DNA from 3 places in the Paenibacillus sp. J22R98 genome. Region 1 is predicted to be linked to each of the others. Evidence: riboswitches for the same ligand, from Rfam matches in the RefSeq annotation. Region 1 holds a riboswitch; each other region holds the start of a gene.
What was found. A riboswitch is a leader RNA that binds a small molecule or an ion and turns the genes downstream of it on or off. The one in region 1 is predicted to bind cobalamin.
Positions count from the first base shown of each region.

Region 2: linked by a shared signal. The riboswitch ahead of AC50Y3_RS12875 (ABC transporter substrate-binding protein) and the one ahead of AC50Y3_RS15100 (DUF4430 domain-containing protein) in region 1 are both predicted to bind cobalamin.
Region 3: linked by a shared signal. The riboswitch ahead of AC50Y3_RS16160 (S-layer homology domain-containing protein) and the one ahead of AC50Y3_RS15100 (DUF4430 domain-containing protein) in region 1 are both predicted to bind cobalamin.

Region 1 is NZ_JBXENW010000004.1:399,448-407,471, forward strand. It holds gene AC50Y3_RS15085 (ABC transporter substrate-binding protein) at 1-266, shown strand, start outside; gene AC50Y3_RS15090 (ATP-binding cassette domain-containing protein) at 324-2,861, opposite strand; gene AC50Y3_RS15095 (energy-coupling factor transporter transmembrane component T) at 2,834-3,724, opposite strand; gene AC50Y3_RS15100 (DUF4430 domain-containing protein) at 3,721-4,695, opposite strand; cobalamin riboswitch at 4,823-5,017, opposite strand; gene AC50Y3_RS15105 (tetratricopeptide repeat protein) at 5,109-6,671, opposite strand; gene AC50Y3_RS15110 (MFS transporter) at 6,931-8,024, opposite strand, start outside.
Region 2 is NZ_JBXENW010000003.1:575,861-583,884, reverse strand. It holds gene cobU (bifunctional adenosylcobinamide kinase/adenosylcobinamide-phosphate guanylyltransferase) at 1-212, opposite strand, end outside; gene cobT (nicotinate-nucleotide--dimethylbenzimidazole phosphoribosyltransferase) at 253-1,311, opposite strand; gene AC50Y3_RS12885 (ABC transporter ATP-binding protein) at 1,412-2,215, opposite strand; gene AC50Y3_RS12880 (FecCD family ABC transporter permease) at 2,212-3,252, opposite strand; gene AC50Y3_RS12875 (ABC transporter substrate-binding protein) at 3,254-4,255, opposite strand; cobalamin riboswitch at 4,430-4,694, opposite strand; gene AC50Y3_RS12870 (heavy metal translocating P-type ATPase) at 4,734-6,950, opposite strand; gene AC50Y3_RS12865 (rhodanese-like domain-containing protein) at 7,081-7,389, opposite strand; gene AC50Y3_RS12860 (heavy metal-binding domain-containing protein) at 7,536-7,847, opposite strand; gene AC50Y3_RS12855 (DUF3889 domain-containing protein) at 7,903-8,024, opposite strand, start outside.
Region 3 is NZ_JBXENW010000005.1:135,997-144,020, reverse strand. It holds gene metE (5-methyltetrahydropteroyltriglutamate--homocysteine S-methyltransferase) at 1-1,157, opposite strand, end outside; cobalamin riboswitch at 1,327-1,519, shown strand; gene AC50Y3_RS16160 (S-layer homology domain-containing protein) at 1,664-3,340, shown strand; gene AC50Y3_RS16155 (S-layer homology domain-containing protein) at 3,404-7,225, shown strand; gene AC50Y3_RS16150 (LysR family transcriptional regulator) at 7,265-8,024, opposite strand, start outside.

The DNA.
Region 1 (8,024 bases):
GGCCGAAAACAATTGAGCTTAATAACTCGGCTATGGTACCGGAAATTTGGGGCTTCCAATTCAACCAAGAGCCGGTTAAGACGGAATTGGCCAACATGGATGCCGTTTATAAAGAGTACGAAGCCGCAGTCACGACCGGCGCAGTTGATCCAAACGAATACATTCCTAAGCTGGTTGACGCCATGAAGAAGGCCGGCTCCGCGAAAGTAATCGAGGAGAAGCAGAAACAGCTGGACGAATGGTTGAAAGCCAAAGGCAAGAAGTAAGTATTTAGCGTGATCGTTGTGAATTAGAAGCCTGGGATCTTTGTATCCCGGGCCTCTTTATTGCGCATTTTCTATTGTGTCGCGGTCGGATACGGCCGACACCATCCCGTACTTCTCCTTGATCCGATCTAATTTCTCCAGCAATGGCCTTGATAATAGGAATAAAAATATAATTGTTGCCGCAGCGTGAATGAAATCGAATGGGATTCCCTGTATGCAAGCCACTATGAGCATGGCGATTGTAGGATTCGGTTGCGTCATCCATACCGAGGAGAAATTCATAATACAACCATAGATAATGAAGGTTGCCGTACCTCCAAACATACATAAAGCGATCCGATTTCTACGCAAAATGCCTTTCTTGAAGAGCAGGCCTGCGAGAAAACCGATGATGCCAAAGGCGAACATCTGCCAAGGTGTCCATGGCCCTTGACCGAAGAAGTAGTTCGACACGAAGCCCGTAATCGCCCCTACCAGAAATCCTGCCTCCGCCCCAAACGCGATACCCGAGATGATGACAATCGCGACAACCGGCTTGAATTGAGGAAGCATGAAGAAGGCCATTCTGCCCACGACGCCTATCGTACACAGCACGGATAGTGTCACAATCTCCCTCGCCTGTGGTTTCCTTCCCTCATAGATCATCATGAAAGGGAGCATCGTCTCTAGAATCACGAGCATCGAAATAAAGTAGTACTTTCGATCGTTCAAATAATAAATGCCAAACCAAATGGTCAGCGGTATGATCAACAAAATCATAATTGCGGCGGCCAGCGTGCGTTTGGATAGACTCCTATGTTCGACGGGCATTTGCCCGTACGAATTTGGGGTGGTTATGTTATCTTTGGGATCGGGCTTGGCGCTGTCTGATGTTAAAGGCGTAGGTTTCTTAACCATTGGCTTTACATGGCGGTGGTCATTTGTTTCCGGATTGCCATGAAAAGCGCTAATAACATCGTTCGTCGTAATAGCCCGTGGGATCAGGTCTCTCGCCATACGGTTCGCCGCTGTCGTATAGAAGCTGTTGCCCGCGAAGAAATCTCGCGGCCTGCCCTCAGAAACGATTCCCCCGTCGAAGAACATGGCACAACGATCGGCGAAGCTGGCACAGAACTCAATATCATGGCTGACCATCACAATAGCCGTTCCCTGCTGCTTCAGATTGAGCAAGATTCCCGCTAATTCCAGCTTGAAATGAGCATCTAACCCCTTGGTCGGTTCATCTAACAGTAGGATGGCCGGCTCCAGAAGCAGCACTTTAGCAAGAGCCGCCTTCTGCTGTTCGCCTCCGGATAGATCATAAGGGTGCCGCTGCAGCAAATCCTGCAACCCGCATAATTCCGCCACGTAACGCACGCTCTCTTGGATCGCTTCCTTATGTAGCTTCCGTCCGGATAACACTTCCCGGAGATCGGCCCCTACGGTTTTGCGAACGAACAGCGCCTGCGGGTTTTGCGGCAACACACCCAGAAGTCCCTGATATTTCTCACTGTCCGGAAGCGTGTCAATCGGCTTTCCTTGGATCAGCACTCGACCGCGATAGGGCTTGCGCAGTCCCGCCATCAGCGATAGCGTGGTCGTCTTCCCTGTACCGTTACCGCCAACGATTGCATAGATTTCTCCCGGGTACACTTTTACGTGCAAGCCCTTTATGATGTCGAAAGCATTTTTATCGTATTTAAACCAAACCTCATCCACTTCTATAACTGGCTTCTGTCCGGTAGACACGACGGCTTCCTCTGCGATATACCTCTTGTATCTCCTTGTCTCAGCGAGTGTATGTAGAAAGTCTCGTCCCTCCCGAACGGTAATCGGACAAGGTAGAATATTGTCGATTTTTGCATATATTCTCACAAAGGAAGGCATGGCATTGAACATAGAATGGCCCAATTCAAGAAGCCTTAAGCCCACCTCTGTTGGCGCGCCGGCAGCGAGGATAGAGCCATGGTCCATAACGACGACCGTATCCGAGAGAGGAAGCACGTCTTCAAGCCGGTGCTCCGAGAGGATGATGGTGACGCCAAGTTCGCGGTTGATCTTAGCGAGGGTGGCCAGAAATTCCGCAGCAGCAATGGGATCCAGCTGACTTGTAGGCTCGTCCAAAATGAGGGCCTTAGGCTGCATAGTCATGATGGAAGCCAGATTGAGCAGCTGTTTCTGCCCGCCGGAGAGTTCGGTTACCGACTTATGAAACCAGTCCTGGATGCCGAAGAAGCTGGCCATTTCTGCGACACGACGCCGGATCTCCGAGGTGCTGCAGCCCAAGCTTTCGAGTCCAAAAGCCAGCTCATGCCATACCTTGTCCGTTACGATCTGATTGTCAGGCGACTGCAGGACATAGCCGATTTGAGCGACTTGCTCGCGCCTGTCTAAAAGAGGGAGAGGGGTCCCTTGAAATCGAATTTCCCCGCTTCGGCTTCCGTGAGGGGTAAGATCGGTTTTCAAATGACGGAGCAGTGTGGATTTGCCGCAGCCGGATTGTCCGCAGATCAGCACAAACTCACCTTGCCGGATCGTTAACGATAATTCGTCTAAGGCTTTCTTCTCCGAGCCGGGGTAAGCGAACGTTAAATGTCGGATTGCGAAAGCTTCCATTTCCTGTCCTCCCAGCTATTAATCATCATTGGCACTGCGCATAATACGGCGTAGGCCAGAAATAAGCTTAAGCTGAACGCCGACAAATCGACGCCGCGCATAGAAGGAAAGTACCTAAAGTACAGTCCTTTTGCCATTCCACCGGCGATCAAATATACTCCTAGCGCTGCGATGCCGCTCACCGCGATTCGGTCACGGCGGTTAAACAAAAAGAGGGAGAAGGCGGTTCTTCCCTTTAAGCCATAGCCTCTGCTCTTCATGGAGTCTGAGGTTTCGATGGCGTTCTCCAGCATCCAGGTCACCATGATCGACAGAATTCGAAAGCCGTGCTTGACTCTTATGAAGAAGCCGCCGTTAGTCGCATCCCTGCCGATACATTTCTGAGCATGAGACACCACGGCAAGCTGCGCCTTAAACTTTGGAACGAAACGCAGCACCATCGAGAAAATGAGCGACAGGACCGGAATCACAGTGCCGAAGAGGTAGATAAACTTATCCGAGGTCATGACCGCGTTATAACACGAGAACCAGCTAATGACCGTTACGAACATCGCGGCGGCTGCAATGCCGTAAGTAATCGATTCCAGCGTCAAGGGATTGCCGCTATGCAAATACGTTAAGATCGTAACTCCCTCGTGATTGAAAGCGGGATTGATGAAGGCTGTAACCAGCAGCATGGGCAGCATATACAAGAGTTGAAAACGGATCGCCTTGCGGCCATTCAGGTTGAGGGAGTACGCGATCGCGAAGATCAGAGAGATCGCTAAGCAGGCCGGATGCATGAACACCATAGCAAACAGGATGACTAGTACAAAGTACAGAAAATTGACGATCGGATGATAGCTGGAGAAGGCGTCCTTCATGGCTTTCCACCGCCGGATGTATCATATTGATCGCCTACATCGCGACCCAAATCGCATGTATACACCCACTCGATTACGTCGCCCTGCTTCAACTGATACCGGCTTGCGCCATAATTCGGGAACCACTCATTCACCTTATACATCCACCCCGATAACTCCCCGCAGTCGAATTCGTACAGGTTATTGATCCCTTCGATATAAGCGGAGTTGTACATCGGGGCATTCTCGAATTCCATCGGTATCTTGTTCTTCCTCATTTCACGCTGCAGCACGTTAAAGACGGACTCCCCTTCATAGAAAGTCACTTTCTGCGACTTGAAAATCACACCGTCCTTCGGTACAAGCTCCACCTTCTCGTCATCCAATTGATCCATATGATCCAATATCGCGGCACAGTTCACGGAGAGATAAGCTGTCATCACCTTATCGGAAACTTCAGCTTCCTGCGGCTCGACCGGTGCCGGCTTCCCTTCCGTGACGGGGTCGGTCAAATACGGATCCTTCCCTGCATCCGGCTTTATTGCAGGAGCCTTCGTGTCCGTTGAAGGAGGTTTGGCTGTTCCTTTTGCAGGCGTAGACGGCTTCGCCTGGGATGCGGTTGAGGAGGTGTTTGGCTTAGAAGGCTTCACCGATTGTTCGGTCTTAGGCGACGTTTCTATTCCTTCCTCGGAAGCAGCCGGCTCCTCCGATTCTTGTGCGGTCTCTTCGGAGATCGCGGGCGGCTTCCCCCCTGTCGAAGCTGGCTCTGACAGGTTCGCAGAAGGTCCTGTTGCAGGCTCGGATTCGGCGGTAGATGCCGGCGGTGCAAGCACGGGCGACTCCTCCGTAGTCTGATCCGTCACTTCCGCCGCTGTTTGCACGGTATTAGACTCACTCGTCTTGGTGGAAGTAGGCCCCCTGCTATAAAAAGCAATAATGAGGACGACTGCAACGATGGCTGCCGCTATAAATTTAGTCCTGATTGACTTCATGTCCATGCGTCTCCTTCTCTGTTCGGAACAACAAAAAGCCCCTGATTCATAAGAATCAAGGGGCAGCCGGCGTCGTCAACTACAAATAAAGACAACAAAAAAGCACCGCCTCCATCATCCGTAGAGTCTGTGAAATCCAATCAAGGCAGGTCTCCTGGCTATGCGTCAACGCTTCTCTATACCTTCCCGGCTCGTGGGGGCCAGTGGCAAATCCTAGATCAGCTCTTCATTTACAGTGGCGGGACCGCGCCGGATTCTCACCGGACTTCCCTATTAAGCAGCGCCTATCTACTAAGCGTGCACCTTGATTGTTCTATTCAATTGCTATTCATACTATAGAAGATCCATGCTTTTGTCCATCAAGCCAAACAAAAGGGCAACCGCAAGGGCTGCCCTTCTACTTTCAACTCGACTTACTCTTCTGCTGTCAGAGCTTGCAACAGCGCCAAGGCATCCTCATGCTCCGGCTCCAGAACGAGCGCCTCGCGCAAGTAGGTCATCGCCGCTTCCTTATCTCCCAGTTCATAGCTGCATATAGCCAGACAGAATAAGACAGTCGGGACAGACTCCTCTTCATCGGTCTCAATCGATAAGCTCAGGAACTCCTTCGCGTCATCGTAGAACTCCATCTCGAACAGCAACAACCCGGCATCAAGCGCCAAATCATAACGCTGCTCCATCACATAGAATGACGACCACATGATGTGTATGCCATTTTGAATATCCATCAGTTCTTCTTCGCCTGCCTCAGGCAGCAGAGCCGAAATCCGTTTCGTGCTCTGGATAAAGAACTCCGCGTCGTATCCGCCGAGCCGCCAGAAAGCCAAAATTTGCTGCAGCCCCATCGTGCCCAAATGCGGATCGACCCACTCCTTCAAGCTGAAGAACTCGTCCGGTCCAAAGCGATCAACAAACCGCCGAAAAGCCAATCTCGTATTGGCATACCGCGTTGGCGATTCCAGCATGAGAATACAGCCGACATTAATCGCGTTATAATGATGCTCCTTCGTAAAGAGCGACAATGCGCCTCGCTGCTCCAGCACATGTTGAATCGCATGATAGTTTGCCGTTAACGAGAAGCTGCCGTGATGAAAGAATTCCGGCGGCTCCGCAAGGTCCCAGTGCTCCAGCCGGTGATCGCCTTTATCCGCCGTGATCAGCAGAAACCCTGCCTGTGACAGCCGTTGGAGCCGATCCAAGCAGGTCAGACCGGCTACCGGGAACAGGATATATGAATCATCAAGCTCCTTCACGTACATCCGGATCAGATCGTGATACGGGTACGTTTCTGCTTGGTACTCCGGAGCCGGGCGATTCACGTAATTCAGCTTCATATGTTTGATGGTTTCTGACGTTGTAAGCTCTTTGAGATTATCCGGAAACTCGACACTGATATCGCACTCATAGACCTCGCCATCGCTGACATAAATCAACTCTTGCGGGATGACATCGAAGAAATAATTCGCGACGATCAGCAGCGGCTGCTTCAGGTCACCCGGACGTATCGTAGTTTGCGCTACAGCCAGATGCACCTCAGTATCCTGTACCGCGTCAAACCTTGCGAAGTCCAGCACGCCCTCTTGAATGAACGGCTGCATAGCGGGATGGTTCTGCCAAGCCAGTACGTTCTTCGCTGCCAGGTCGGTCATCACGTACCGGAAAGGCGGCAGCTCAATACCGGCATAATCGCGCAGCTCGCACAGTTTATGCAGGGTGTGAAATGCGAGGCGACCCGCACCCGCACCTAGTTCAATGATCGTAACCGGTTCAGTAAGATCCCCTGTGCCGGCCCGGTCTTGAAGAAAACCGAATATCATCTCCGCGTAAGAAGTAGCCATCATCGGATTACTCGATATATATTGCGGGACTTGGTCATTGTTCCAAGCCTTCATGCCTTCTTCTTCATAATAGTTGCGCTGCAGCTCCCATATCGGTGCTTCGCTGAAACGAAACTGTTGTCGTTTATTGTCTGCCATTCCGTGTAAACCTGCTTTCTGTGTCACCACTCGAGAATGATTATGGACGAAAGTATAGTCTCATTCACCTTGTCTCATCATAAGGCTTCCGAGGGAGGAGTACCAACAAATGTCGGATTTTAACCGGATACTAAGAAATTTGCTCCCATTACAATGCCCATACGCATGCGGAATATGTAGCTGCCCCTTACGAAATTAGCGAAAAGGACGCCGCAATAGGCGCCCTCCTCCCTGTAATCAGTATGTCGACGTAATGCCATTAGGCATGCAGCTTCTCGTCCTTCGGCAGGAAGATCGCGAGAATGCCGAGCAGCGGCAAGTACGCGCATAGCTTCATCATATATTCGATGCTCGTAGCATCGGCAATCCAGCCAAGAACGGCCGACCCCAAGCCACCGATACCAAACGCCAGCCCGAAGAACAATCCGGACACGAGACCCACTTTGCCGGGCAGCAGCTCCTGCGCGAACACGACAATGATGGAGAACGCCGATGACAGCACGAAGCCCGCACAGATACACATCACACAGGTCCAAAATAAGTCGCAATACGGCAGCAGGAGTGAGAACGGCGCCGTACCCAGAATCGAGAACCAAATGATATTTTTCCGGCCGTAGCGGTCGGCAAGCGGTCCGCCAAAGAATGTCCCTGCCGCAGCTGCGGCCAGAAATGCAAATAGAAATAACTGCGCATGCTGCACGGAAACCCCGAACGTATCCATGAGATAAAAGCTATAATAGCTGCTCAAGCTGGACATATAAATATGCTTCGATACCACCAGAAAAACAAGGATAACGATGGCCCACGTAATTTGTTTTTGCGATAATCCAATTCTCGAGGCAGCAGCTTTCTTCACGCTCGATGCCGCTTTCGACTTGGCTCCTGCGGGACGTAATTGCGGTGCATTATCCCTGTACCAACGCGCGACATAGCTCTGAATCAGAATGGCTGCGATTGCCGCGATGGAGAACCACAAGACGCTGATTTGTCCGAGCGGCACGAAGATCGCGGCACTCATAATCGGTCCAAGCGCACCGCCAATATTGCCGCCAACCTGGAAGATCGATTGTGCCAGCCCTCTTTGACCGCCTGCAGCCATATAGGCTACGCGCGAAGATTCGGGATGAAAGATAGCCGACCCGATACCAATCATCATAACCGCAAGCACAATATACGCATACTCAGGAGCTAATGCGAGCGCAACAACGCCCACCAGCGTAAAGCACACTCCGATCGGCAATATATAAGGCCGCGGGCGCTTATCCGCGTACATGCCGACCATTGGCTGGATAACCGCGGCTGTAATGTTCATCGCGAAGGCGATAAACCCGATCTGTTTATAGCTTAAATGCA
Region 2 (8,024 bases), on a different contig from region 1:
AGCTCCGCCACATCATAAGGCTCCTCAATCGTTTGCCAAGCAAACCCGGACCGCTCGCGCGAATCCCGATGGTGATCGGTCCGTTCCTTCATCTCCTCATCCCATATCTGAGATGTGGCGACATAGATGCCCCGCTTAGCCAGCTTCTTCGCGTACGCTTCGGCAAAGCCGCTCTTCCCGCTCCGTGCACCGCCGGTAATGAATATCGCCATGTTCTCCCCTACCTCTCGTTCCACCAATTGCTATAGGCAGCTACTCGCGCGAAACACCGGCGCTCTCGAACGTAGCCATTTCCCGCATTATACGAAGTGCCGCATCGACAAAATGGAAACAAAGCACGGCTCCCGTCCCCTCGCCAAGCCGCATTTCCAAATGAATCATCGGCGATAGGCCGATCTGAGCGAGCAGCTTGCGGTGTCCTTGCTCTTGCGAGAGATGTGAGCCGAGCATAAACGCCGCCGATTGCGGTGCAATCGAGGCTGCCACAAGCGCCGCTGCCGAAGAGATAAAACCATCAATGATAACCGGACAGCGATTGGCGGCGGCGCCGAGAATGACGCCGACCAATCCGGCAATCTCAAGTCCGCCTACTTTTGCCAGCGTACCGATCGGATCGCTCGAAGTAGGCGCGTTGCAGGCGAGTGCCCGCTTGACCACATCGACCTTATGCAAACGCCGCTCTTCGTTGATGCCGGTACCAAGTCCAACCGCCTCATCTGCCGTCATGCTGCCGAGCACCGCGCAGAGCGCGGCGCTTGCCGTCGTATTGCCAATCCCCATTTCGCCCGTTGCGAACATGCGATAGCCGTCAGCAGCAAGCTTTTCCGTCAAATGAAAGCCATCTATAATAGCCGCGACCGCTTCATCGCGCGTCATCGCCTGCTCTTTTGTCATGTTCGCAGTGCCCTTACGGGTTTTGCAGGTAAGCAATGACGGATGCTCCAAATCCGCATTCACGCCCATATCCACGCAGAACACATCGGCACCTGCAGCTCTGGCAAGTACGTTCACGCATGCACCGCCTGAGAGAAAATTCAATACCATTTGAGGTGTTACTTCAGCGGGAAAAGCACTAATTCCTTCTTCGCATACACCATGATCACCAGCCATCACAATAACCGCACGCTTCGATAAATCAGCCGTGATTTCGCCGGTTATGCCAGCTATTTGCTTCGCGATTTCCTCCAGCTTTCCCAAGCTGCCGGGCGGTTTCGTCAAATTGTCCAAATGCAGCTGCGCTGCTTCCATATGCTCCACGTATAGTGGCTGAATTCGTTCAATTAACCCCGTTAAATAAATTTCGTTTTTCATGCTAATTCTCCTTTTCCAATGCCCTTTTCAACTAAAATATCGGCTGAACACCGTCATGGAACTGTCCACTCGAAGGGAGCTTCGCAAGGCGAAACCATTGTCATTCACCTCGAACGTATTCCCCTGGTTGCACGCCGGGTTGCAGTAATAGCTGGGGTACGCCGGTATCCGGATGCGGCAGCACGATGGATCTGGCGCCAAATACCGTTAGAATGAGCTCAGGCCGAATGACTTCCGAAGGAGGCCCAAAAGCTTCTATGCCTCCATTATGTAATACGAGCAATTCATCGCAGTAATGCGCAGCCAAATTCAAATCATGCAGTACAGCAATTACTGTAAGTCCCCGCTCGCGCTGCCACTTCTTCACCGTATCCAGCAGCTGGACCTGATAGCCGATATCCAGATAAGTGGTCGGCTCATCGAGAAGCAGCAGCTCCGGCTCCTGCGCCATCACTTTTGCCAAAGCAACGCGCTGACGCTCGCCTCCACTAAGCTGATCGATCCGTCGATGCTGCAGTTCAAGCAGTCCCATGGCTCCAAGTGCATCGTCGACCACATCACCGCTGCCGGAGGTTTCCTCACCCAGCCAATTCTGGTAGGGAAAACGCCCCATCGTGACTACCTCTCGAACCGTAAAACCAACCGCCGGAAGTCCGCCTTGCTGCAGCACGGCGACCCATTTCGCCAGTTCTTTGCGCTTATATGCAGCAACTGCCTGCTCCCTCAACCACACTTCGCCGGAAGTGGGCGGTTCCATTCCTGTTAGCAGCTGGAGCAACGTAGATTTACCGACGCCATTGGGACCGATAATGCCGTACATTCGACCTTCCCGCATCGAGAAACTAATCTCGCGCAGAATTTGCTTGTCCGCAATTATTTTGGATAATCGCCTTGCTTCGATCATGCCTGCGACCCTCCTTGCAGCACCTTGCGCCGATAGAGCAGATAGGCAAAGAACGGTGCACCGATAAGCGCCGTCACCACGCCAAGCGAAATTTCTTTCGGGCTGAGTGCAGTCCGAGCGAGCGTATCCGCCCATAGGAGATAAATTGCACCACCTACGGCAGACAGCGGAATAATCAAGCGATAATCAGGACCGACAAGGAGGCGCAGGAGATGAGGCACAACTAGCCCTACGAATCCTACTACACCGGCAATCGAAACCGCAACAGCCGTCAATAAAGTAGAAACGATAAGAACGATCAGCTTCGTACGCTCAACATTTACACCTAAATGCGCGGCATGTCGCTCACCCAGCACGAATAAATTGAGATGCTGCCCGTAACGAATCATCACCGGCAGCCCGACAATGAGAAACGGTACGATCAACCGGACATGCTCCCAGCTCCGTGCGCTAAGACTGCCCATTAGCCAGAATAAGGCTTCGTTAATAACGCCTTGAGACATCGAAACCATGAACGTCACGAAAGCGCCAAGGAACGCTTGAACGATTACACCGGACAAGATTAGCGTCTCGACGTTAATCGCACCTCTTGCTCGCGAGAGTGCAAATACAATAATGAGTGTAATTATTCCTGTTGTGAACGCGACTAGCGGGACAGTCCATAAACCGATTACCGTCTGATAACCAAATACGATCATAAACGCCGCGCCTACCGAGCACCCTGTTGCGACACCAAGGGTAAACGGATCGGCCAGTGGATTTCGAAGCACACCTTGAAACCCGGAACCGGCAAGCGCCAAACAAGATCCGACAAGCATGGCCAATACGACTCTGGATAATCTCAGCTGAGTCACAATTGCAATATCGCTTGCATCATAGAGACCACTCGGATCTTCCATCCATGGCAGTTGATGAATCAGAATTCCCCAAACGCTCAGCAACGGCAATCTGGATGAGCCGATAGACAAACTGACGACGACGGATACAGCAAGAAGGAGCATCGCTGCTCCTCCATAAACATACAGCTTTTTTCTCATCTTACTTGAACAGATCCGGATGCAGCTTCTTCGCTACCTCCAGCAGCCCATCGGCTAGTCGAGGTCCGACACGGGTCAACGGATCCTGATCAACTTCAAATACTTGCTTATTCTTAACGGCATTAATCGTTGCCCAGCCCGGTCTAGTCTCAATCCCGGTTAGGATTGGATTCTTCTCACCTTCGGCAAGCGTCATGGAAGCATAGATAATCTGATCCGGATTCGATTTCACGACTGACTCGGGATCAATCTCGTACCAGCCCTGCTCGCTTGCAATGTTAACACCGCCGGCGAGAGTAATGAGTTCATCCAGAAACTCTCCTTTACCGACTGTCCAGCCCGGTGCGAATTCCAAGTACACATTCCGTTTCGGAGCATCTTTAACGGCATTAATAACCTGTTCTCTAACTTGCTCCATATGAGCCGTAACCTGTGCGGCTTGATCGTTCTTATCCAAAATTTCACCGATCTGCTTCACCTTCTCCATGACTGCATCATACGTCTTAGGATCTGTTGCAAATACCGGAATTTGAAGCGAACGAAGTTTATCGACAACGGCTTTTCCCATTGTATAGGAGGCGAGCACAAGGTCTGGTTTAAGCGAAACGATTTTCTCAATATCGGCGTCCATGTCGCCGATCTTCGGCAGACTCTCCGCTTCCTTCGGATAGTTGGAGTAATTATCTACCGCAACCAGAGAGGGCCCTGCATCTACAGCATAGACGATTTCCGTCTCACTAGGCAGCAGCGAAACAATACGCGCGGGTGCCGACTGGAACGTGAGCTCCGTACCCGTTACATCCTTCAACGTCAGCGGATATACCGAATGTTGTGCCGCATTATTTGTAGTTTGATTCTGATCAGCCGAGTTGGCGGTATTACTCTCAGTGGCAGCTTGAGTTCCGTTATTTTCCTTCGAACCGCAAGCAGCTGTAATCAACAGCAGCGCGGCCATGGTTATTAGTAATGCGATTTTAGTTAATGGCATTAATTTTGATTTCATTTGATTCATACTCTCCCTATTCTATAATTGCGTACAAGAAGAAACGGCTGTCATTCTAAAATGACACAAAAAAAGCATTTCCGACTTGAGCGTCAGAAATGCTTACGTTCCTTAGAACATCAGCGGGCAATACAAAACTGCCCATCTCCAACACCTCCCTAAGTCCTCGTAGGTAGCGTTCATTCTGAACAGGCAGGTATCCTGACTTGAAGCTTCTGTCATCAACGTCTTCCCAAACGATCCCATCGTTCAGTGACTTCGTATTGATGCATTGTCGACCGCAGATGGACGAGCATACCTCCATCCAATATCGACGCTTCTTACAGTGGCGGGTCCGTGCCGGTATTGCACCGGTCTTCCCTTTTAAGCTAAGCTTGCGCGATTCTTCAAATGCTTGAATCGACGGCATACGCTTAGCACCTGTTCCTAAACTATGAAATTGTGCTTGAGTAAATATACCATCACCTATTTAAGATGTCTATATTTGGCCTCGTTTCCGAAGAAATCGATTCATTTGGCCGTTTAAACGCAATGCATTAAATACGACCGAGACCGAGCTGAGTGCCATAGCTGTTCCGGCCATCCACGGCTCTATGCCGCCCACTGCTGCAAATGGGATCACAATGGAGTTATATAACAGCGCAAAACCTAGATTCTGACGGATATTGCGTACCGTCAGCCTACTGATTTGAAACGCCTCATAGATGCCTGTCAGACGCGAACGAAGCAGTGTCATATGCCCGGCATGAAGCGCTGCTTCCGTACCGCCGCCCATCGCGATGCCGACGTCTGCGGCCGCAAGTGCAGGAGCATCGTTCCAGCCGTCACCGGCCATTGCGATGACTCTATCTTCCGCTTGCAGCTCCCGAATGAGCTCCGCCTTGTGCTCCGGCAGCATGGAGGCATGAACATCTTCCTTTGCAATGCCCGTGATCCTGGCTACGTTCATAGCTGCTGACGGATGATCGCCAGTGGCAAGTAGAATCCGAATCCCCTCGGCTGCCAGCGCGGTCACCGCATCTGTCGAGGAGCGCTTTACTTGATCCGTGAAGGCAAACGCACCTGCGCACTCCCCGTCTATCGCGGCATAAATGACCGTCTCCCCGAGTTCTTCTTTACGATTGACGAAGCTTAACAAAACCCTGTTCATCGTCCAGTTCCGCTCAGCGGCAAAACCTGCATTTCCGATTTCAACCCGCTTACTCTCCACGACAGCCTCAATCCCCTTACCAGGGAACGAATGATATGCCGTTGATTCCGGAATGACTAACCCAGCCCTCTTAGCGGCCGCCTTTATTGCTGATGCGAAAGGATGCTGCGAATCTGCCTCAGCCGATGCCGCTAAGCGCAGCAGCGCACTTGGTGAACCGGACAATGCGGATACTTCCGTTAACGCAGGTTTGCCTTCGGTTAACGTCCCCGTCTTATCCAGCACGATTGTATCTAATTGAGCCAGACGCTCCAGCGCGCCGGCTTCCTTCATTACAATGCCGCGGCGAGCAAGCTTACCGGTAGCCAATACGAGTGAAATCGGCGCTGCCAAGCCAAGTGCGCACGGACAGGCAGCCAGAAGCACAGCCAGCGCGTGAAGCGACGCCTTCCCCCAATTGCCCGGCTCAAGCCAAATTAGCCAGAGAAGCAAGGTAGCTATAGAGAGCAGCATCATGACAGGTACAAAAATAGCCGATAACCGATCTACCCTTCTCCCGATCGAGGACTTCGTCGCTTGAGCTTGGCGCGTCAACGCCGCAATCCGGCTTAACATCGTATCCGGCCCTGTCGCCGTGACTCGAATTCGCAGCTCTTGTCCGCGAACAATTGTACCCGCGTACACTTGATCGCCGGCAGACCGCACAACAAGTGCGCTCTCGCCTGTTAGGAATGATTCATCCATCGTCGAATGTCCTTCGACGATGATGCCATCAGCAGGGAGAGGTTCGTTAACCGCTGCAATAAGGTGATCTCCGATCCTCACTTTGGCGAGAGAAGTTTTCTCCCTGCTGCCACCGCGAATGACGATCGCTTCATTGGTTTGGAGCGCGGCATAGCTGTCGCTTTCCTTCATAACCCGCTCCGATGCGGACGCCTCCAGCAGCTTGCCGAGCAGCACGGCGGTTATGACCACCGCAGACGTTTCAAAATATAACGCTCCCCCGGTCATCATGGAGATATAACTGTACGCGAACGCAGCCGTAGTCCCAATCGCAACGAGTACATCCATATTCGCCGTTCGTTCTCGAAGGGCGTAGAATGCCCCAATGTAAAACGGCATCCCGATAAAGAACTGCACGATTGCTGCAAGCACAAACTGAAGCAGCGGCTCTTGAATAATCAACGGAACCGGAATGGCTTCCAGCCATGCATAATGATGCACCATCGTCCATAGCAGCGGGATCGTGAAGAGCACCGCTACGAAGACGCGCACCTTAAGCGAGTCGAGTTCAGATGTGCCGTCACCATCCTTCCCGTAGAGGAAAGCATGAAATCCAAGCTGTCCGATTCGTTCTATAATGGATGTCGGTGTCGTTTGTTCCGGTGAGAAGGTGATGTAAGCTGATTTGGCCGCATAATGAACGGATACACCGGATACGCCTGCCAGCTTGCCTACAGCCCGTTCGATACGGGTTGCACAGGCTGTGCAGCTCATGCCGTGTATTCGCAAATCAAGCGCTTGGTCTCCGTGTTGCTGCTGCATAAGGAACCTCCTAAATCAAACAAACTAGCTGTCCTACTCTCCACTATATGGCAGGGTTGTTCGACTCATGATATAAACAAAAAAAGCACCTTCGCGCAGCAAGCGCGAAAGTGCTCTCTTGATCCATACGCTATTCCCCGGTAGCCACTTCACCGGGCCAGCTCAGCATACCGCCGAGCACATTAACGACCTCATACCCTTGCGCAGCCAAATAATCACAAGCTTTGCCGCTGCGATTGCCGCTTCTGCAAACCATATACAGCGGTTCCTCGAAATCATTCAATTCCCCTAGTCGTTCGATGAAGACGGAGAGCGGGATGCTCACCGCTTCTTTAATGTGACCGGATTCCCACTCATCAGGTTCCCGAACGTCGATCACGCTCAATTTCTCGCCTTCCCGCAATCGGGTTTCCAGTTCACTTGCTGTTATTTCTCCCATTTCCTGCAATCGCTCCTTAACGCATAATATTCAAACCTATACCTGCATTCTACTCCTCTGGCAGGCCCAATGTCCATCCAGAGAACGACATAAGAAAGAGCAGCTTCCGCTACTTCCCGCGAACGCTGCTCCTTCCATCCATTTCGTTAAATGCGTACCGCTGTCCCGCTTACTGCAACCATAAGCATACCTTCACGTACGACCTCATAATCGATATCGATGCCGACAAGTGCATTTGCGCCAAGCCTTGCAGCTTGACTCTGCATTTCACTAAAAGCAACGTCACGCGCTTCCTTCAGCTTCGTCTCGTAAGCACCTGAGCGTCCTCCGACAATATCGGTAATGCTGGCAAACAAATCACGCATTATGTTTGCACCCATAATCGCTTCCCCGGTTACAACACCAAGGTATTGCTGAATCGGATGTCCTTCAATCGTAGGCGTAGTCGTTACTATCATCGAAATCCCTCCCAATCGGTATAGTGAGTCATACGTAAGAAGTCAGTCCTTGGATTCAAATCATGGATGAAAAAGCAGGCAAGCCATCCACTTTCCCGTCTTCCATAAATTGAATACGAACGACTTTCTCGCTATGCTGCTCAAACCAAATGCGAACGGTCACTTCGAACTTGCGGG
Region 3 (8,024 bases), on a different contig from region 1:
CGGGTGTCGTTGAAGAGCTCTTCGTTTTGCAGGTAAAGGTCGGAGGCATACGGATTCGCGTGTTTCAAGATCGTTTTAAGGTCCGCAAATTCCTGAAGCTTCTCCTCCGCGAATGAGAAGTAGCGTTTGTTATTGACTGACAACTTTGTTTCGTTCTGCAAGGAATAAGGGACATGTAGAAGCGAACAAGAGGAGCTAAGCACCAGCTGCTTCGCTAGCCCGTTCAACTCTTGCACGATTGCCAGCGTGTTTTTGTAGTTGTTTTTCCAAATATTCTTACCGTTAACGACACCGGCGAACAGGACTTTATCAGCCGAGAATCCGTTTTGGCGCACGAGCTCGAGCGATTGTTTCCCTTCGACAAAATCGATTCCGATGCCATCGAATGGGAGAGCTTGAAGTGCTTGATAACAATCTCGCACGTCGCCGAAGTACGTTTGAACAAGAACTTTAACATTGCCTTTAGCGGATAGAATTTGGGTATACAGCTTTGTGAAGAGAGCAAGATCCTCTTGCGTCAGATCTGTCACAAGCGCAGGCTCATCCACTTGAACCCACTCGGCCCCCAGCTCATTTAGCTTATTCAGTACGTCAGCGTAAGCCGCAGCTGTTTCTTGAATGAAGTCGTTCGCTTGCTTGACGCCGGTATATTTGGCAAGCTTGAGCAACGTGAAGGCACCGATCAATACCGGTTTCGTTGCGATATGGAGCTGTTTAGCCTCTAAGAACTCATCGAACAGCTTCGTGCCCGCCAGTTGAATACTTGTGGAATCATCGACGATGGGAACCATGTAGTGATAGTTTGTGTTGAACCATTTTTTCATGGCCAGCGCTTTAACGTCACCTTGTGCCCCTTGATAACCTCTTGCCATAGCAAAATAAGTTTCTAATGGGCTGAGTCCCAGTTCTTGGTAGCAATCCGGAATGATGTTGAACAAGCAAGCCGTATCGAGCAGGCCGTCATAGAAAGAGAAGTCGTTAGACGGAATGAAGTCAATACCGTGCACTTGCTGTCTTTTCCAGTGGTTGGCTCTAAGTTCGACGCCTGTCTGATGAAGCTCATGAATTGTAAGATCGCCTTTGAAATATTTTTCGGATGCGAATTTAAGTTCTCGTAATGATCCGACTCTAGGATAGCCAATAAGTGATGTTTGCAATGTGAATCTCTCCCTGCACTGTGTGATGAGCTCATTATAGAGCGGGGAGTGCGCTATCGGAAAACACTTAAATACTATGCCAGGGTATAGCTTTTTACTATGGGGCGGTTCGCTAGCGATCCAATAGATGATAGACAAAAGCATCATTATTCTATAGTATGAATAGCAATCGAATAGAACGAGTCAAGGTGCACGCTTAGTTGATAAGCGCTGCTTAATAGGGAAGTCCGGTGAAAATCCGGCGCGGTCCCGCCACTGTAAATGAAGAGCCGATCTAGGATTTGCCACTGGCCCACAAGCCGGGAAGGTATAGAGAAGCGTTGACGCATAGCCAGGAGACCTGCCTTGATTTGATTTCACAGACTCTACGGAAGATGGAGGCGGTGCTTTTTTTTGTTGTCCTTATTTATAGATGACGCCGGCTGCCCTTGATTCTTAACGAATCTGGGGCTTTTTTGTTTGGCATTTCGCAGGCTGCTGTGGACCAAAAGTTGAGGAGTGAGCGTGTGAAAGGCAAGATGTGTAATCGTATTATCTCTATCTGCCTGACGGTATTGCTGTTATTTGCTGCTTTGCCTCTGGCGGCGAATGCGGCTAACGATCCGATCGGCGCCGTTCCTAGTAGCATCAAGGAAACGAGCTTGAAGCATGTAGACCGTGTAGTCGAGGAAACGGCCGAATACATGCTGACTGTGGTAAAAGATCCACAGGTGGGCTCCGTTGGCGGCGAGTGGGCCATTATCGGGCTCGCACGGTCCGGCTACAAAGTACCGCAAAGCTATTATGACAATTATTATAGCCATGTCGTACAAGCTGTTACGGCAACCAAAGGTAATCTTAGCGATAAGAAATATACCGAGTATTCTCGTATCATTCTGGCACTCAGGGCAATCGGCGCAGATCCTGCGAATGTTGCCGGCTACAATTTGCTCATGCCTTTAGGCGATTTTGACAAGACGATCTGGCAAGGGATTAACGGTCCGATATTTGCACTTCTCGCGCTGGATAGCGGCAATTACGAGATTCCCTTCAACGAAGCAGCAAGTACGCACGCGACCAGAGGGATGTATATTGATGAAATTCTGTCGCGGCAATTGGAGGATGGGGGGTTCGCGCTCACCGGAACGACTGCTGACCCTGACATAACGGGCATGGCCATCCAAGCTTTAGCTAAGTATCTGAATCAACCTGACGTAAAGGCTGCAACGGAGATGGCGGTTCAAACCCTTTCCCGCATCCAAGAAGACTACGGCGGTTATGCAAGTCTAGGCGTGAGAAATGCTGAGAGCACCGTGCAAGTGCTCATGGCGCTATGTGAACTCGGGATTCCGATCGATGATAGTCGATTCGTCAAGAACGGTAAAACCATTCTGGATCAATTGTTGACTTACTATACGAAGGGACAAGGATTCGGGCACACAGCAGACGGAAGTGGAGTAACGGGGATGTCGACAGAACAGGCACTGTACGGACTCGTTAATTATCAGAGAGCAGCAGCGGGTAAGCCAAGTTTGTACAGAATGAGTGATGTTGTTCCGTTACTGTCCTCCGATCATCAGGCTGGTGTTGGGTTGCCGAATAAACATAAAGATATTACACCCATGCCAGTCGTTGATCCCGGAAAAACCTTTTCCGATATCCGTACACACGCGAACAAGACTGCGATCGAAGCACTTGCTTCCAGAGGTATTGTTAATGGCGTTAATGATTCTGCATTTGCGCCGAATCAAACGATGACACGAGCAGAATTCGCCGGACTTGTGACAAAAGGTCTGGGTCTCGCACCGAAAGCGACGCAGGTTTTCAAGGATGTCCCGGTTACAAGCTGGTATGCCGGTGCTGTAGGCACAGCTTACAAGTACGGCATTGTGAACGGAACGTCAATTGGTCTCTTCTCGCCGAGTCGTACAATATCCAAGCAGGAAGCTGCTGTAATGATCGCGAACGCGGCCAAGTTATGCGGAATGGATATATCACTTAGCGTTTCGGAAACGAGAGATATGTTGGCCCAATTCGGCGATTACCCGAAAGTGGCGGAGTGGGCGAGATCTGCGCTGGCATTCAGCTTCCGCGAAAACATTCTGTCTCAGAATGTACTCACCATAGAACCAACCGTTGCTGTGAAAAGGGCTGATATCGCAGAAATGCTGTACCGCATGCTCATTGCTGCAAAACTGCTTTAAAGAGATAGAAGGATAGAACGATTGATTGATTGATTAATAGAGACTAAGAAAGTAGGCGAGACCATGCGTTCCAAACTGTTGAAGTCATTAGCTATTATCGTTACATCCATGATGCTGGTATTGTCAATCACTGCCGGCCTCGGTCCGGTAAAGTCCGCGCGAGCTGCGGCAGCGTTCGATCTCGAAGCCACAATTGAAGCTGCATCGAGTTATTTCCAGAGTGACGCAACGGGAGTCGGTACCGATTGGGGGGCGATCGGATTGACAAAGGCGGGTAAAAAGATACCCGATACCTTCGTTCAATCTTTAGTTAATCGCGTTAAATATAGCCAAGGTGAATTCGATCGCGTTACTGAATTAGAACGCACGATTATGGTGTTAACGGCTGCTGGACAAGATGCAACAGATATCTCGGGCATTGATTTAATTGAGAAACTTTATAATAGTGACAATATGACAAACCAAGGCATTAATGGTCCAATATTCGGATTGATTGCGCTGGATACTGGACACTACCAGATACCAACAACAGCGAAGTGGACCAGAGAAGCTCTAGTCGACGTCATTGCCTCTCGTCAAAATGAGGATGGGGGATTCTCGCTCAGCGTCGGCAGCAATAGCGATCCGGATCTAACAGCGATGGCATTAATCGGCCTTGCACCCTACGCAGACAATGCAACTGTAGTGAGTATGGATTTGCTTGCAGATCTTACAAACTGGCTTTCCGCGAATCAATCGCCTCAAGGCGGGTATGTCGTTACTTATGGAAAAGGTATGCCTTGGGAAAGCACCGTCGATTCCAGCGAGAGTGTATCGCAGGCGATTATCGGCTTGACTGCCCACGGCATCGATCCAACCGGCCCAGACTATATGAAGAATGGAATTACGCTGCTCGACAAGCTCATGCAATTCCGAATGGAAGATGGTACGTTCACGCATACGGCAGATATGCCAGTATCGAATGGAATGGCCACGGAACAAGCACTGCAAGCGCTCGATGCTTATAAGCTATTCTTAGAAGGACATGGTGAGCGGTTATACGATTTCAGCGGCACACTGCCTGGTCTTGAGCCCATTGCCGCTGCGCCTGTGAAGATCCGTGTGGAAGGGCCGGAGCGAAATCAATCGTTCTCCGAAGGGACGGTAACTGCAGCTACCCCTCTAGAGGCGTTAAAATCATTGTCGGACGCGAGCGGACTTGAACTGAAGATCTCATCGAATTGGGGCATGCTCGCACTAGAAATCGAACAGATTGCGTACGACCATTATAATGGCGACTACGGCAGTTGGGATTTCGCGATCCATCGCGGCAATGAATGGTTGACATCGTCGGACGGTGCAATCGATCAACTTCAATTGAAACCTTCGGATAACCTTCTGTTCTATTACAAGAATTACGATACCGTTCCGATAGACACGATCCAGGTACTGCCTGAATCAGGAACATCGCTCTATGAAAACCATACATTCGAAATCCGAGTTTACAAGTTAGGCATGGATTACAGCACGTTTAAGCTAGTCCCGGTACAGGCGGAAGGCGTAAATGTCGAAATCGTCCGCGATGGTGAAACGATCACCACGCAAACGACCGGTGCTGAAGGCACGGCGCGATTTGACGGGTTGGCTGCAGGAAGCTATACCGTATCCGTATCGAAATTCGTACCTGACAGCGCACCTGCAGTCGTACATACGACAATACCGCTGGAAGTGAGAAGCGGAATACCGCCGATTGAATTGCCTCTGCCAAGCGGAGATCAAGCATCCATTACAATTCCATCTGATGATCGTCCCTATATCATCGGCATCTCCGATTCGGATTCGCGGAAACAGATTGCTATCACGATTCCGGAACAAAATCAGTCGTTAGTGATGTTAAACTTGCCGCTCGCCACTGATTTGCCTGCCATCGAGGCGAAGAAGGGGAACTTAACGTTCAGCATACCGCAAGGGTCGCAATTCATTAGCGGTGATGGATCTTCTTTGGAGCTGTTAACCTCTAAGAACAAATCGGATTCCGTGCTGGTTAGCCGCGTACAAACCTTAATTCCAAGTGGCTCATCGCTAGATCGACTGAACGAAGCGATAACGATTGGCGGTGGAGTCGGAAGAGTCGAGTTCGATTCGTACATGACATTGACCTTTGCAGGCTTGAAAGGCAACCAAACTGCCTATATCGAGAACAGAACACCACATGTGATTCAGAGATACGCAAGCGATGCCGAGGGACTAGCTAGCGGGAAAGACGAGTACGCCTACGACAGCGGCAATGATTTGATCGTGAAGACGAAACATTTTACGGACTACATTGCCTATACGACAAAAGCAGTAACCATTCCGTCGATTCCAACGCCTCATGCTACGATTTCCGTTGATAAGCTCACAATCAACAAGGGTTATATCCTGCAGAACACAAGCGTTGAATTGCAACCGGGTGATACCGCATGGAGCGTGCTGAAGCGATCGCTCGATGCTAAGGGAATCGGCTATAAATCAGAATATTACGCTTCGTTCGGTAGCGTCTACGTGCAATCGATCGATGGTGACGGGGAATTCGATCATGGCGCATACAGCGGCTGGATGTATAACGTGAACGGCCAATACCCGAGTTATGGCTCCAGCAGCTACACGTTGAAAGACGGAGATAAAGTCGAATGGCGTTATACGACAAATCTCGGTAAAGACTTAGGTGCACCGGACAGCCAATGGCCGGAATTGCCGGATAACACAACGATTATCAATATCCCCGCGAATGGTCAGCAAGATCAAAACTTAGCCATTACACAGGCTATGAAAGCAAAAGGGAAAGTCGTCATTCATATGCCGGATAACACTTCCAAAGTATATCTGGACTTGAACGACGTGCGAAGCGGCAGCCCTTCGATCTTAGCGGAGAGAGGGAACATCACATTCACCATGGATAAAGGAACGACGATCCAAACCGGAAATTCGAAGTTCGAGTTGTTATCGAACTACGCTACGGAAGATTCCGGCGTGCTTAAGCTTGTGAAAGGTAATCTCGCAAGTGAGAGCAAGGAGCTGGAGGCTCTGAGTCATGTAATCGGCATGGGCGGCGAGAATGAGTCGTTCGTCTTCGATCGTCCTGTTACGATTGCGATCAAGGATGGTAAAGGTCAATCCGCCGGCTATATCGAAAAGGGTGCATTTACGCCGATTGCTGTGTACGGCTCCGAGGAAGAAGGCATTAAGGCGACGAAAGATAATAAGAAGCTCACCTATGCTTTCGTTGCCGGCAATGATCTGGTTATCAAGACGAACCATTTCACCTCATTCGTCACTTACACCGCTGCGCACGCAGAATCGGGCAGCGATGTGGATGTGAGCAAGCAATATACAGATGCGAAGCAAATCTCTGCTTGGGCTGCAAGCGCGATCGGGACGGCTACGAGTAAAGGTTTCGTTCAAGGCAACTCAGGAAAGTTAAATCCGAAAACAAAGATTACCAGAGCGGAGTTCGCCAAGCTCATGGTCGAGGTACTCGGTTTGAACAAGGCAGCAGGTACAACGAGTAAATTTACCGACGTACCGCAGAACAAATGGTTTGCAGCCTATATTAATACCGCCTATACTGCAGGAATTATTACGGGGTATGAGGATCGGTTTCATCCATATGATACGATTACTCGTGAGCAAATGGCAGCCATTGTGGTGCGGGCATTGCATCTTCAGCAAACTAAATTAGCAGTTCCGCTCAAGGATATGGATCAAGTATCCAAATGGGCGCAAGTTGATGTTCAGACCATCAGCGCTCTGCAGATCATGCAGGGATCGGAAAACCGCTTTAACCCTGCTGATTCGGTCACTCGCGAAATGGCGATAGTCGTCGCTATGCGAGCCTATACGTACAAGCAAGATCACGAGTCATAGACGAAAATAAAAGCAAGAGCGATGCGATCGCTCTTGCTTTTATTTTACACCGAGCAGCTCTAATCCAAGCTTCACGCTGGGATGATCCTGCTTCTCGGTAAGGAAGCTGGCATAGGCTTGGATCGTTTGGATTTCCGGCATCGGGAAATCGCACGCTACCGGGAATAGCTTCTGCTCATCCAGAAAGGATTGCGCAGCTGATTTCGTCAGAAATCCGAAAGCTTCTCCGCGCATAATCAGCGTCATGATAATGCCTGAATGGTCGATTTGCATCGTGGGAATGTATCCCGGCCCAACCATCTCCGAGAACCATTCCGGGAAGGTGAAGCCAACATGGCAGTATTTCTGGGTGAAGAAATCCGATCTGCTGACTCGAAAATCCTTCTGCGAAGAAACAAGTACAAGCTCATCTTCGAACAGTAGAACTTTCGAAACCTTCGGATGATCCGGCGGGTCATAACGGACTGCGATGTGAACCGTCCCGTCAAGCAGCAGATCTCGAACCATGTAGCTGGAGTCGATGTAACTGAATAGTTTGAGTGCCGTATCCGGATGATTTCGTCTGAATGCCAGAATAGGATCCAAGTAGCGATAGTGCCACACGGCACCTGGACCGCTTATGACGATATAATGCTCGAACTGCTCTGACACCGTGAGTTTACTTTCTTCGAATAAGCGCAGCATGCGTTCGGCATAAGGGAGGAAGGCCATTCCGGCTTGCGTTAAACTGACATTGCGATTATCTCGCAAGAATAACGTTTTCCCAATCGTAACTTCTAATGTTTTGATCCTGGCTGTG